Linked DNA regions of Roseivirga sp. BDSF3-8. The protein of the gene in region 2 interacts with the protein of the main gene of each other region in a pairwise test. Links are inferred from orthologs where the notes say so. Each region holds a gene or a part of one and is shown on either strand. Other genes may lie near its edges. The genes, in order: rfaD and AB9P05_RS05190.

Region 1 (6,819 bases), 410 kb from region 2 along the record:
TCCTTGACGAAGATGGTAACCTACAGGAAAACAACATCCCTGTATCTGTAAATGAAATGTACTTCATTGATGGTCTGACTTGGTTCGATGACCTCTTAACTTATGATGCTACAGTTATTCGTTTAAGAGAAGTTACACTTGGTTATTCACTTCCTAAGTCTGTTCTTGAAAGCACTCCATTCGGAAGAGCTTCAATCACACTCTCTGGAAGAAACCTTTTCTTCTTCACACCTAATATTCCTGAAGAGATTGGTCTTGACCCTGAAGTTAGTGCTCTGGGTAGTGGTAACGGACAAGGACTTGAGTTCCTTAACGCACCAACTACGAGACGTTACGGTGTGAACATCAGTGTTAGTTTCTAATCTAAAACGATGGAAATAATGAGAAAATCATATATAAAAGTAAAAGCTGCGTTTCTCGCTGTTACGATGCTCTTTATGGCCTCGTGCGGAGAAGAATGGCTTAACATAAATGAAGACCCTATTCAGCCTTCTGAGGCTCAACTGGATCTGTTGCTCCCTGCAATTCAAGGTGCAATGGCCTGGGGTCTGAATGACCAGATTAATGAGGGTACTTCTATTTATATCCAGCATTTCTATGGCTTAGCTTTTAGCCGTTATGAGCAGAGTACAGCCTCTTACAGCGAAAGCTGGGAAGAGCTATTTGCTGGCTCTCTGCAGGATTTAGAAGTATTCATCCCTACTTCAGAGCAAGACTCACTTTACCTTTACTCAGGTGTTGGTAAACTGCACAAAGCTTATATCTATTCTTTAATTATAGATATGTGGGGTGCAGCTCCTTATTCTGAAGCCTTCCAGGGCCTTGCTAACCAGCAGCCTCAGTTTCAGAGCGGTGAAGCGGTTTATGACTCTGTTTTCGCCCTGATTGATGAGGGTCTTGCTGATTTTGCCAGAGATGAGAGCGGTATCGTTCCTTCTGCTGACATGATGTACGGTGGTGATGCTGAAGCTTATGTAGCACAGTACACGCAATTTGCTAATACGCTTTTGTTGAAGCTGTATAACCAAATCAGGCTTTATGACGAGACTCGTGCACGTACAGGCATTACAGCCCTTCTGGATGCGGACTCTTCTTTCATTGCATCAAACGATGATGACTTTCAGTTTAACTATGGTACTAACCAGGCGCCACTGAACCGTCACCCTCTTTATGTAAACTCGTATGCTTCAGGTAAGACGTATTACATGAACAACTATTTCATGAATGCACTGATCACTAATAATGATCCTCGTCTGCCTTACTACATCTATCGTCAGGACCTTTCTGATCCTGAAGGTGACAACCTTCCTTGTGAGACAGTAGACTGTCCTTATGGATACCAGGGCAACGGATACACAGGTAGAGATCACGGTGATCCTAGCGGCCTTCCGCCAGATGATGCCATCCGTGCTGTATTCGGTGTATACCCTGTAGGTGGTAAATATGATGCTGGTCAGGGTGATGAAGCTGAAGTAGGAGATGGTGGTCAAGGTGCCGGTATTCTTCCTTTACTTACTAACTTCATGCATCACTTTATCCTTGCTGAAGCTGCTCTTACTTTAGGTGTATCAGAGGATCCTCGTGTGCAGTTGGAGGAAGGAATCAGAGCATCAATGAGCAAAGTTGTTGACTATAGTGTTAGCGTTGATGAAGCTGCTGCCAATAACTATGATGCTGATGTTGTTAATGATGGTATAGAGGCTTATGTAGCGGACGTTTTAGATCGTTACGACAATGCTTCTGCGAGCGGTAAACTTGATGTTGTTATGACAGAAGCTCATAAAGCTTTGTTTGGTAATGGCTTTGAGGCTTATAATAACTACCGTCGTACAGGTTATCCCTCAGCTCTTCCTCCTTCAATCTCTCCTTTCTTAGCTGATGATGAGTTTGTTTTGAGGTTACCGATGTCAGTTGCAGAAATTCAGGGTAATAGCAATGCACCAACTGAATTAGTAACTACTCCTGTATTCTGGGACATTAACTAAAGCTTGAACTGATGAATAGAATAAATAAATATCTTTTCTTTATGCTTGCTGCGGGTTTTACAACCTTCACAGCATGTCAAAATGAAGATGAGTTTCCTGTTCCAGAGTTAGACACTGTTGAAGAGGGAATCATCCCAAGAGTAAGTATTGTTGAAGGCAACTTGGGCCTTATTAACCCAAATGATTTCGACAACACTGACGTTGAGTTCACAGTTGACGCTTATTCTGATGGTTATGTAAACATTGACGAGGTTGAAATATACTTAACCTACAATGGCTTTTATATAACTGAAGACCAAAATGGCGAAGATAGCGTAGTTGAATTCTCTGAAAGAAGGCTTTACACAACTATACAGAGCGTTCCTTCAAATGTTTCTTTTGGAACCGCTGAAATTGAGTCTCTTTTTGGAGTCGATCGTGACACCTTGGATGTGGGTGAAAGCTTCCTTGTTGATTACACTTATATCACTGAATCAGGTAAGCGTATAGATCAGTGGTCTGCTGATATATGCAACGAGTCTGCTTATAATGGTACTTGTTCATTCAGCGTAGGTGTTTTCTGTCCTACCGAGATTCCTGCAGGTAATTATACTGTAACAGCTTATAGAAATCAGAACATAGCTGATCCTAGAGTGTATACAGTATCTATCACGCAAGGTTCAGGTACTACATTTGATTCCCCTAATTTAAATCTGGACTACCAGACTCCTTTCTACAGCACCTTTGAAGGTCTGCCTATTAGTGGTGGCTTCACTGATGTTTGTAATACGGTGACGTTGGATCAACCCGGTGAATTCGGTGTGATCTGGAGCGGTGAAGGTACTTTTGATCCTGTTAACAACACGATCACCTTCCCTCAGATTTCTGATCCTGGTTATGGCCAGGGTCCTTGGACCAACGCTGGTCAGGGATATGTTTTGACATACACAGGAAACTAATCCTGTACGTAATACATTATGTAAAAAGAGGTCTTATCTAAGACCTCTTTTTTTTTAGGGAAAAGCTTATTTTTGGTGTCCTAAATAAAATGAATAAGTTTTATGAAGATATTTTCACTAACTACACTATGTCTCTTGCTTGTATCTTCTGTTGGCCTTTTTGCCCAGGAGAATGATTACATGACGGATCGATTAGAGTTTTTAAGTGTTCCTACGGGTAGCATCCTCATGGGTAAATCACTTCCTCCCCCCGATACAAAAGGATCATATTTTTTGGATGATGAGTGGTCTGAGGTTGGTTCCTTAGAACTGTATGTTGGGAAGGTCATCGAAGGCGTGCAATTGAAATATAACCTTAACTCCAATCTAATCTACGTGAAGATTAAGAAGACCGATGAGAATTTCTTTCTTGAAGGTAATAAGGTTAAAAATTTCGTTTTTGGTGATGAATCTACCGGTCTCTCTAGAAAGTTCGTTAACGTTAGTGAATTAACGGATAAAGAGCCCACTGAAGGTTTCTATGAGATTTATTTTAATGGAAATCCTATGTCCATAGTCAGGGTAAACTATACCTACTTGAAAAAGGCTAACTACATGGAAGGAGCTGATATGGGACGTCGTGACAATGAAATCCTTAAAAAAATGGATTACTTCTTCTACAATGGGGAAGAAATGGTCGAAATAAAAAGTAATAAGAACCGGAACCTGGAGGTTTTCGGAGAGAAAAGAAATGAGATTAAGAAATATGCAAAGGTTAATGGTCTTGATTTAAAAGAACCTGTTGACCTGGCTAAGATTATAGGATACTATAACAACAGCCTCTGACTAGTTAGTAAAACTAGTGGATATAACCGTATAGGCATTAACTATACGGTTTTTTGTTTTAAAAGGTAATTTGTTACGTAATCTTTCACGCCGGACTCCAGACTCGTGAAAGGCTTTGAGTATCCTATAGATCGTAATTTGCTCATATCTGCTTCTGTATAGTATTGATACGTATCTCGGATATCTTTAGGCGTATCAATGAACTCTATTGAGGGGGGCAGGGTTTGAGCTTCAAATACTGCTGTAACCAAATCCAAAAACGTACGTGCTGTTCCGGTTCCAAGATTGAAAATGCCTGAATTTTTTCGATGCTTCATCAGAAACACTAATACGTCCACAAGATCCATAACATAGATGAAATCTCTCATCTGTTCTCCATCATTGTATTGAGGGTTGTGAGAGCGAAACAGGCGCATTTTCCCCGTTTCTTTTATTTGATTATAAGCATGATATACAACTGAAGCCATGCGACCTTTATGATATTCATTTGGCCCGTATACATTAAAGAATTTTAAGCCGGCCCAAAAGAATGGCTTTTCTTTTTGATCAAGGGCCCAAAGGTCGAATTCATGCTTAGATTCACCATAAGGGTTTAATGGTTTCAATTTTTTAATAGTGGATTCATCGTCTTTGTAGCCATATTCGCCAACACCGTATGTGGCGGCTGAGGATGCATAGACCAGCGGGATTTGGAATGCTATACATTTTTCCCATATCATTTTTGTGAAATCTGTATTTAATTCCCATAGCAGGGATTTGTTAAACTCAGAAGTATCAGTGCGGGCACCAATATGAAAAATGAATTCTATTTCCTCACCGTTTTCATCAATCCATTGTCCGAGTTGTGAACGATCAACCTTTTTTAGCAGTCTATTGCCCGCTAGGTTTTTGTTCTTTTCAGGGTGATCGAACTTGTCCACTGCAACTATGTGATTATAGTTTTCCTTATTTAAGCGGCTTATCAAAACACTTCCAATAAACCCTGCTGCTCCGGTGACTACTATCATTATGCTTGAATTTGTCGCAATTTCGTGAATTATTCCGTAACACGCAGTAATTCATCGCTATTCTAATTTTTTCGAATTATGGGCTGTATATTTGCGTTCTATTCGAAAATGTGGTGAAGGAATGATTTACGTAAACCGGAAAGAGCATTTCAATGCGGCCCATAAACTTTATAATCCGAAGTGGTCTCCTGAAAAAAATGAGGAAGTCTTTGGCCCTTGTGCTAATGCAAATTGGCATGGTCATAATTTTGAGCTAATTGTGACTGTTAAGGGGCTGCCTGACCCTGATACCGGATTTGTCATTGATCTGAAGAAGCTTGGCGATCTTGTTAAGAAAGAGATTATTGAACAGGTAGATCATAAGAACCTTAATCTGGATGTGCCTTTTATGCAAGACAAGATGGCCAGTTGTGAAATTCTCATCATTGAGTTTTGGTCCATTTTGTTCGATAAGGTTAAAGAGATAGCTCCTCAAGCAGCGCTTCACAGCTTAAAACTTTATGAAACCCCCAAAAACTTCGTTGAATATTTCGGCGAATAGTCTTCTTTATTTTCATTCATGAGGTATTACATTATTGCAGGAGAAAGGTCTGGTGATCTTCATGGAGGTGAATTAATTAAATATCTCATGCAGATGGATCCCGATGCTCAAATCAGAGGGTGGGGGGGAGATGGCATGAAAGCTGCCGGAATGAAGTTAGTTAAGCATTATAGGGAGACAGCCTTTATGGGGGTGTGGGAGGTGCTAATTAACCTACGAAAGATCAGGTCTTTTCTTAAAGAATGTAAAAAGGATATAAGATCATTTGCTCCCGATGCGATCGTACTTATTGACTATCCCGGTTTCAACCTCAGAATTGCTGCGTTTGCTAAATCCTTAGGGGTACCCGTTCATTACTACATCTCCCCTAAAGTTTGGGCCTGGAACACAAAACGAGCAAAGAAAATAAAGCGATTTGTAGATAAGTTATATGTCATATTCCCTTTTGAGGTCGATTTTTTTAGAAAATATGAGGTAGGGGCTATTTTTGTAGGTAATCCCCTTATATCATTGATAAATGATTATAGCCCTTCTGCTGATGCTAAAATCCTTTGTCAAAAAAATGACCAGATAATTGCTGTACTGCCTGGGAGCCGATATCAGGAGGTAAAATCGATGTTAGATGTCATGCTCCAGGTAGTAGATCAGCTTCCTGACTTTCATTTTGTGGTAGCTGCTGTTTCTAACCTACCAGTAGAGCTTTATGATGCAGCAATGGAGCATCCGTCAGTGACGGTTCTTACTGATTCAGCATATGACATATTGAGTTATTCAAAGGCAGCAATTGTTACAAGCGGTACAGCAACCCTTGAGACAGCTCTGTTTTCAGTTCCCCAGGTGGTGTGTTATAAAACTAGTGCGTTTACCTATTCAATTGCTAAAAAGGTCATAAAAGTCCCCTTTATCAGTCTGGTTAATATTGTGGCTGAAAAGGAAGTGGTCAAAGAGTTAATCCAGAACGATTTCACTCCTTCTATGATTACAAAGGAGTTACAAAGCTTAGTAGACGATACGAGTTATCGTCGAAATATGCTGAATGAATACTCGGATTTGAAGAAACGCTTAGGCAAAAAAAATGCCCCGCTAGAAGTAGCGGAGCAAATTGTTAATTCTTTAACTTAAAACAGGCCTAGGCTGCTTTAAGCTTATTGAACTTAGATTTTCTAAACTGATTAGAGGCATATTCTCTATCTACCCTTAGTTTTCTAATTTCCTTACCAGGCAGGTCAAACATTGCTTCAGTGAGAATAGCCTCACATATTGACCTCAAACCTCGGGCACCGAGTTTGAATTCTACTGCCATTTCCACTATATAATCAAGTCCGTCTTCTGCGAACTCCAATTCTATTTCCTCCATTCGGAACAACTGCTTATACTGTTTCACCAGTGCATTCTTAGGCTCAGTCAGTATTAGCTTAAGCGTTTCTGCATCCAGTGGATCAAGATGTGTTAATACCGGTAGACGGCCAATTAGCTCAGGTATAAGGCCAAAGTTTTTAAGATCTTGTGCAGAAATATACTGC
Region 2 (6,746 bases):
GAGACAAGTGATTTATGTTCATTATAGACTTCTGAGATCAACTCATTATTCTTAGAGATGCTCTTTTTCTGCAATGTAATTAGCTTGCCTTTGTCTTCTAACTCCTGATTTACCAGGTGCAGATCCTGTCTTTGCTTTTCCAATAGCTTGTTGATTTGGTTCCTTTTCCTGCCGGCCAGGGCCAGCAATACGACAAGAGTGAGCGATAACAACAGGCTAGCTATCAAAATTAACAGCAACATATTCTGGTTTTCCTCGCTTGCATTAAGCCAAAAGGCCAAAATAGGGTGTGCGGTTAAAGAAGGGTAGCTTTTCAGGATCGATAAACCCATTTTCTCCAAGGGTTGAAAGAAAGATAGCAAAACCTCTCCCGGTAAACTCTTAGCATATTCAAATATGCTGTCATAGTTTACTAGCGAACGATTTGCTATGGAAAAAAATACCCTCATGCAGGCCTGTAATTAAACTATTTCACTCCTGCTAATTTTAAAGCATACTAATATAGCAACAGATCAGGGAGAAAAACACAATAAAAATTTAAAAATAGTACGTTAACTTAATTTAAGTTTTTTTTTCTAACTATTGCAAATCAAGGTGTTGCAACGGTAATTGAAGTTTATTTTGTCTTGACTTGGTGGCGTATATCCTGAAATAATAAAGCAGGACATACATCTCAGTTGCCCTGTTTAATAAGTATAATGAAAATATACTCTATTTTTTTCTGGAAGGATACCAGTCCCTAAGCCTTACTTCCACTTTATCGGTTTCGCTCTCCACCATTTCTTTAAAGGCTGAGACGTCACTGAGTCCGTTTTTGCCCCTGTAATGGTAAGGGTAAACAATGGCAGGCTCAAACTCTATAACAGCTGATGTAGCTTCGTAGATATCCATGGTATAGGGTAGGTTCATACAGACGAAAGCTACATCTATGCCCTCCAGGTCACGCATGTCACCAGTGCCCTCAGTATCACCAGACAGATAGATCTTTTTTCCACCCATTTCTAAAACATACCCGTTGCCGCGGCCTTCCGGGTGGCCTATCTGGGTTTCTCTCGGCAGGTTATACATGGGTACGGCATGAACCGTAATCTTACCCATCTCATTTTTGTCACCATTGGCCATTACCACCAGGTTTGAAGTAAACATGCCCTGCAGGCTATCCGCTACTGATTGTGGCGTGATAATCGTTGCCTTTGATGTATTTATCTCCGATAGCGTCTGCTTGCTCAGGTGATCTCCATGAATGTGGGTAATAAGAATTATATCAGGGTCAGGAAGTCCTTTGAATGCTTCACCTCCACCCACAGGGTCTACGTAGATTGTCTTACCCTGCCACTGCATAGCCATGGTAGCATGAGAGATTGGCTTTATATGGAGCACTCCGTTATCGGTCTCTATCTTATCTCCGTCCCACTGGGCAAGTGCCGGCAAGGCTACAGTCAACATAAGCGCAAGGCTTAGAAATAATCTGTAATGTATGTTCATACTTGTAATTTTCTTTATTGAACCGGGAGGAGGACGGTTGGTTTAACCTGAGTCGCATCCGGCGGTGATTTTCTGCTGATTACTACCTCTAGCAAGCCATAATTCCTATTTTTACCGAAAAAAAATAACCCTATGAGTACTGCAGACTGGAAGACCGTAAAAGAATATGAAGATATCACCTACCGAAAGTCCGGTAAGGTGGCCCGGATTGCCTTTAACAGACCTAATGTTCGCAATGCGTTTCGACCGAAGACTGTTGGGGAGCTTTATGAGGCATTTCTCGATGCCCGGGAGGATACATCAATTGGGGTGGTTTTGCTGTCTGCCGAAGGGCCCTCCACTAAAGACGGGGTGTATTCCTTTTGTAGCGGGGGAGACCAGAACGCCCGCGGTCACCAGGGCTACGTGGATGACGCCGGTATGCCCCGTCTCAATATTCTTGAGGTACAGCGACTCATTCGTTTTATGCCAAAAGTAGTGATTGCCGTGGTACCAGGCTGGGCAGTAGGTGGCGGCCACAGCCTCCATGTGGTTTGTGACCTGACCCTTGCCAGTAAGGAGCATGCCATTTTTAAACAAACGGATGCAGATGTAACGAGCTTTGATGGTGGGTATGGGTCTGCTTATCTGGCTAAAATGATAGGTCAGAAAAAAGCCCGGGAGATTTTCTTCCTGGGTCGCAACTACTCTGCACAGGAAGCTGTGGACATGGGCATGGCTAACGCCGCCATTCCTCATGATGAATTGGAGGATACTGCCTATCAGTGGGCCCAGGAAATACTGGCCAAATCGCCTACCTCTATTAAAATGCTCAAATTTGCCTTTAACCTGACTGACGATGGAATGGTAGGACAGCAGGTATTTGCCGGAGAGGCTACCCGGCTGGCTTATATGACTGAAGAGGCAAAAGAGGGCCGTAACGCCTTTCTGGAAAAACGAAAGCCTGATTTCTCGGATATTAAGTGGATACCTTAATTAATTGACCTGAAGCCCGGATGACACCGGGCTTTTATTTTTTTTACCCTTGCGTGTAACAATATCCGGGTGGCGGTATCCAATGGGTAAAAATTAATTATTATGAAGCATTTTATTCTTTTGATCGTAATCGCATTCGGAACCCTGCAGGTACAGGCACAGCCGCAAGCTATACAAGTGGATGTAAGCGGAGAGGGGAGTCCGGTGATATTCCTTCCCGGCTTTGTCTCGCCCGGTAGTGTGTTTGATGAGACAGCAGCAGGCATAGAGGGTACTTATGAAAAGTATTTTATCTCTTACGCAGGGTTTAATGGATTAGCCCCTATTGATACGCCATGGTATAGTCAGATCAGGGAGAGTGTGGTACAGTATATTGTAAAACAGGACCTTGAGGAAGTGGTGCTGATAGGCCACAGTATGGGAGGCATGCTGGCGGCGGATGTGGCTGCAGAGTTGCCGGACCGTATGCATAAGGTGGTGTTTGTGGATGCGCTGCCCTGTATGCGTGAAGTGATGATGCCAGGCGTATCCGCTGAGCAGATCAGCTATAGTAATCCCTACAATGATCGTATGCTGCAAATGGACAGTGCTACATTCAGCCAGACGGCCAGGCAAATGGCTATGGGGATGACAGAAGATACTGAAAAGGCGCAGGAAGTGATTAGCTGGATGCTTGAGGCTGACAGGAAAACCTATGTATACGGCTATACTGATCTGCTAAAGCTGGACCTGCGCGAAAGACTATCTCAGATCGACGTATCTGCTCTGGTTATTGGGGCTCCCTCCTTTGGTGCACAAGTGGTCAGGGAAAATATGGAGAAGCAGTATGCTAACCTAAGCGATAAGCAGATAAAGATTGCTCCGGGAGGCCGACATTTTGTAATGTTCGACGAGCTGGAATGGCTTACAGACCAGATAAACGGATTTTTGGCAGAATGACAGTCAAAAAAAACAGGAAAGTATTTGACAGACTGTACCAGGAGTATTATGCAGTAGTGCGCAAGATGTGCCTGGGTTATACCAAAGGGGATGATGCTGCGGCAGATGACCTTAGTCAGGAGGTATTTATGAATGCCTGGGGTGCACTGGATAAGTTCCGGGGAGACTCTTCTTACAAGACCTGGATATACCGGATCACGGTAAATACCTGCCTGCTCCACATTCGGTCGGAGCAGCGCAGGGCAAAAAGGATGAATGAACTGGTAGAAGAAACAACTGTAGTCAGTGAAACGCCCAAAGACGGTGAGTTCAACTCCCTTTACAAGGCAATAGGTATGCTGGAAAAGCTGGATCGACTGGTGATCATGATGGTGCTGGACCAGCTTAGCTATGAAGAAATAGCCAAGGTCAGTGGTATCTCGGAGGGTAACCTCAGGGTGAAAATTCACCGCATCAAAAAACGATTAAAAACACACCTGGAATACGTAGAAACTCATGGATGATCTATTTAAGCAATGGCAAAATGCTCCTGCTGAATCTTCAGGAAAGTCGCCCGATCCCGGCCGGATCATTGAGCAGGCCGAGCAGAAGAAAAGAAAGAGCAGAAGATTTCATACTGGTAATATCGCTGTGTTATCGGCTACTATTGTTGGTCTGCTGGTATTCTTTAATACGGTGGCCCCGGTGCAGGAGCCACTCAGCCTGGCGTCGGTAGGGGTTATGATCGGCGGGCTGCTGGTGAGGATCATAATAGAAGTGATCAGTTACCGTAAACTGCAGCAGATAGATATGACGGAGGACACCTTAAAAGCTAACAGTCAGGCGAGGCAATTTTACACATTCAGAGACCGCATACACGGGCCGGTAACGATAGCCATAGTGTTAGCCTATTGTGTGGGCGTGGCCATGCTCATACCCGAATTCAGCCGGTACCTAACCATCAAGTCCTTGCTCATCTACTATGCAGGCTTCGTGGTGTGGGGCCTGATTATGATCGTGGTGATCCGTAAGCAAATAAAGAAAGAGGCGGAGACTCTTCGCGAGCTGAAGGGGCTGACTAGAGAAGGGTAGGGTGTCTGCCGGGAAACATGCCTTTACGCTGTTTTTCGTATTATTACCTTTACAATGAACCCATAGCCCTGAGTGTAATGAGAAATACAGGTGTATTGCTAATAATGATCGCAGGCTGGCTGGTTGTGGCCTGCCAGTCGGATATAAACGAAACAGAACAAATGGACCCACTTTTAATTTCAAACCGGCTGGAAGAGAAGAATAAGGGTGAAAAAATTGCCGTGTACCAGGTGTTTACGCGGTTATTCGGTAATAAGAACAATGCCAATAAGCCCTTTGGAACGATAGAGGAGAATGGGGTGGGTAAGTTTAACGACTTTACCCCCACGGCGCTGGATGCCCTTGCGGACATGGGTTATACACATATCTGGTATACCGGAGTGATCGAGCATGCGGTAGTACGTGATTACAGTGAATATGGTATTCGGATAGATGATGCGGACGTGGTAAAAGGCCGGGCCGGATCACCCTACGCGATCAAGGACTACTACGACGTGAACCCGGACCTGGCAGTGGTAGTGGAAAACCGCATGGAAGAGTTTGAAGAACTGGTGGAGCGCACTCATGAAGCCGGGCTGAAGGTGATAATCGACTTCGTGCCAAATCATGTGGCACGGGAGTATCATTCGGATGTGAAGCCTGAAGGGGTAACGGACCTGGGGGAGAATGATGATAGCTCAGTGGGCTTTGCGCGTGATAATAACTTTTACTACCTGCCCGGGGAGCCATTCAGCGTACCGGCGGGCTATGTGCCCCTGGGCGATCAGCCTTTTCCTACTAAGGACGGGCAGTTTGATGAGAATCCTGCGAAAGTGTCGGGTAATAATGCGATCACCCCCCAGCCCAATGTGGATGACTGGTTCGAGACGGTGAAAATCAATTACGGGCTGGACATCTTTAATAATGATACGAAGCACTTTGATCCGATACCGCAGACCTGGCACCAGATGCTGGAAATCCTTCAGTACTGGGCAGATAAGGGGGTAGACGGCTTCCGCTGTGACTTTGTGCAGTTTACGCCTTATGAGTTCTGGGGATGGGCCATACCGCAGGTAAAGGAGCAGCACCCCGGGGTGATCTTTCTGGCAGAGATTTATGTGCCTGAGTGGTACGAGGACTATCTGGAAAAGGGCAATTTCGACTACCTGTATGATAAGGTGCAGCTCTACGATACCCTGCGTCACCTGATGACGGGCTCAGGCAGTACGGATAATATCCCGCCTATCTGGAAAGACCTGAGCGGCATGAACCACACGATGCTGCGTTTCCTGGAAAACCATGACGAGCAGCGCATTGCCTCACCATACTTTTCCGGTGATCCGGCTTATGGCAAACCGGGCATGCTGGTGAGCTCGACCCTATATACAGGGCCGCTGATGGTGTATTTCGGGCAGGAAGACGGCGAGCCGGGTGCCGGAACTGAGGGCTTTGGCGGTGATGACGGCCGCACCACGATCTTCGACTACTGGGGGGTGCCGCAGCACCAAAAGTGGATGAATGACGGGGTCTTTGATGGCGGGCAGCTTAGCGAGGAACAGAAGGAGTTAAGGGTGTTTTATAAAAACCTGATCAACCTCTCGGTAAAGGAAGCGGCCCTGGCAAAAGGCGACCTGCTGGATATACACGAATACAACCGCAAAAATGGAAGTCCGGGCTATACGGATAAGGTCTATGCTTATATCCGCTATACGGATGGGCAAGCGATGCTGGTAGTGGCTAACTTTGGTGATGGTGAAGGGCGGGAGCTTACCGTGATGGTGCCTGAAGAAGCCTTGGCGCTGGCGGGCCTGAAACCCGGGGGAAGTTACACCCTTGAAGGCAAATTATCCACATCGGAAAGTTACCCCCTGGATGGAGGAAAGGTGACTTTCTCTGTTGAGCCGCTAGGGGCTTATATTTTTGAGTTGGTGAGGGAAAAAGGAGAGGAATGAGAAAACGACTTCAGTTTTACCCTGACCTCTGCATAATATCAATTTCTGCCCTGTTGCTATGTTAGCACTCAGTTGAGGCTATGCCATAGGGGCATTAAACTATTTCGCTATAAATGTGGCGTAGTGCCGATTAGGATTTAGAAGGTTTTAGAGGGGGTTTTTGACGTGCTTTTTGAAGAACTATTTCGTCTAATAAAGTAAGCTTCCGGATTAAATAGAGGTTTCAACTCTTTATATTTGCATTTTTAATGCACCAACTATATCCTTCATAAAAATGCTAAAAACTGTTGCAGAAACACCACAATACAAGTTAGAGGTGAATCTACTGAAAAACCGTGCTTATCT

What was found.
Region 1: the proteins of AB9P05_RS05190 (region 2) and rfaD interact in binary tests that used the Escherichia coli proteins (3 or more experiments, as listed by UniProt). The link is inferred for Roseivirga sp. BDSF3-8 from one-to-one orthologs.

Annotation. Positions count from the first base shown.
Region 1 is NZ_JBGNFV010000001.1:911,858-918,676, reverse strand. What follows is about bases 2,773-5,637. They hold rfaD (ADP-glyceromanno-heptose 6-epimerase), read right to left. Parts: upstream 4,756-5,637; coding sequence 3,790-4,755; downstream 2,773-3,789. Other genes in these bases: lpxB (lipid-A-disaccharide synthase), read left to right, coding at 5,315-5,637; AB9P05_RS03610 (6-pyruvoyl tetrahydropterin synthase family protein), read left to right, coding at 4,877-5,296; AB9P05_RS03620 (hypothetical protein), read left to right, coding at 3,059-3,748; AB9P05_RS03625 (hypothetical protein), read left to right, coding at 2,773-2,923. Also shown: AB9P05_RS03635 (SusC/RagA family TonB-linked outer membrane protein), read left to right, coding at 1-362; AB9P05_RS03630 (SusD/RagB family nutrient-binding outer membrane lipoprotein), read left to right, coding at 381-1,985; more of AB9P05_RS03625, read left to right, coding at 1,997-2,772; more of lpxB, read left to right, coding at 5,638-6,418; ATP-dependent Clp protease ATP-binding subunit ClpX, read right to left, coding at 6,426-6,819. UniProt on the Escherichia coli protein: Catalyzes the interconversion between ADP-D-glycero-beta-D-manno-heptose and ADP-L-glycero-beta-D-manno-heptose via an epimerization at carbon 6 of the heptose.
Region 2 is NZ_JBGNFV010000001.1:1,316,450-1,323,195, reverse strand. Bases 747-3,538 are described here. They hold AB9P05_RS05190 (1,4-dihydroxy-2-naphthoyl-CoA synthase), read left to right. Parts: upstream 747-1,617; coding sequence 1,618-2,460; downstream 2,461-3,538. Other genes in these bases: AB9P05_RS05180 (RNA polymerase sigma factor), read left to right, coding at 3,396-3,538; AB9P05_RS05185 (alpha/beta fold hydrolase), read left to right, coding at 2,563-3,399; AB9P05_RS05195 (MBL fold metallo-hydrolase), read right to left, coding at 747-1,485. Outside these bases: AB9P05_RS05200 (sensor histidine kinase), read right to left, coding at 1-332; more of AB9P05_RS05195, read right to left, coding at 712-746; more of AB9P05_RS05180, read left to right, coding at 3,539-3,902; AB9P05_RS05175 (hypothetical protein), read left to right, coding at 3,895-4,470; AB9P05_RS05170 (alpha-amylase family glycosyl hydrolase), read left to right, coding at 4,548-6,401; AB9P05_RS05165 (hypothetical protein), read left to right, coding at 6,676-6,746. UniProt on the Escherichia coli protein: Converts o-succinylbenzoyl-CoA (OSB-CoA) to 1,4-dihydroxy-2-naphthoyl-CoA (DHNA-CoA).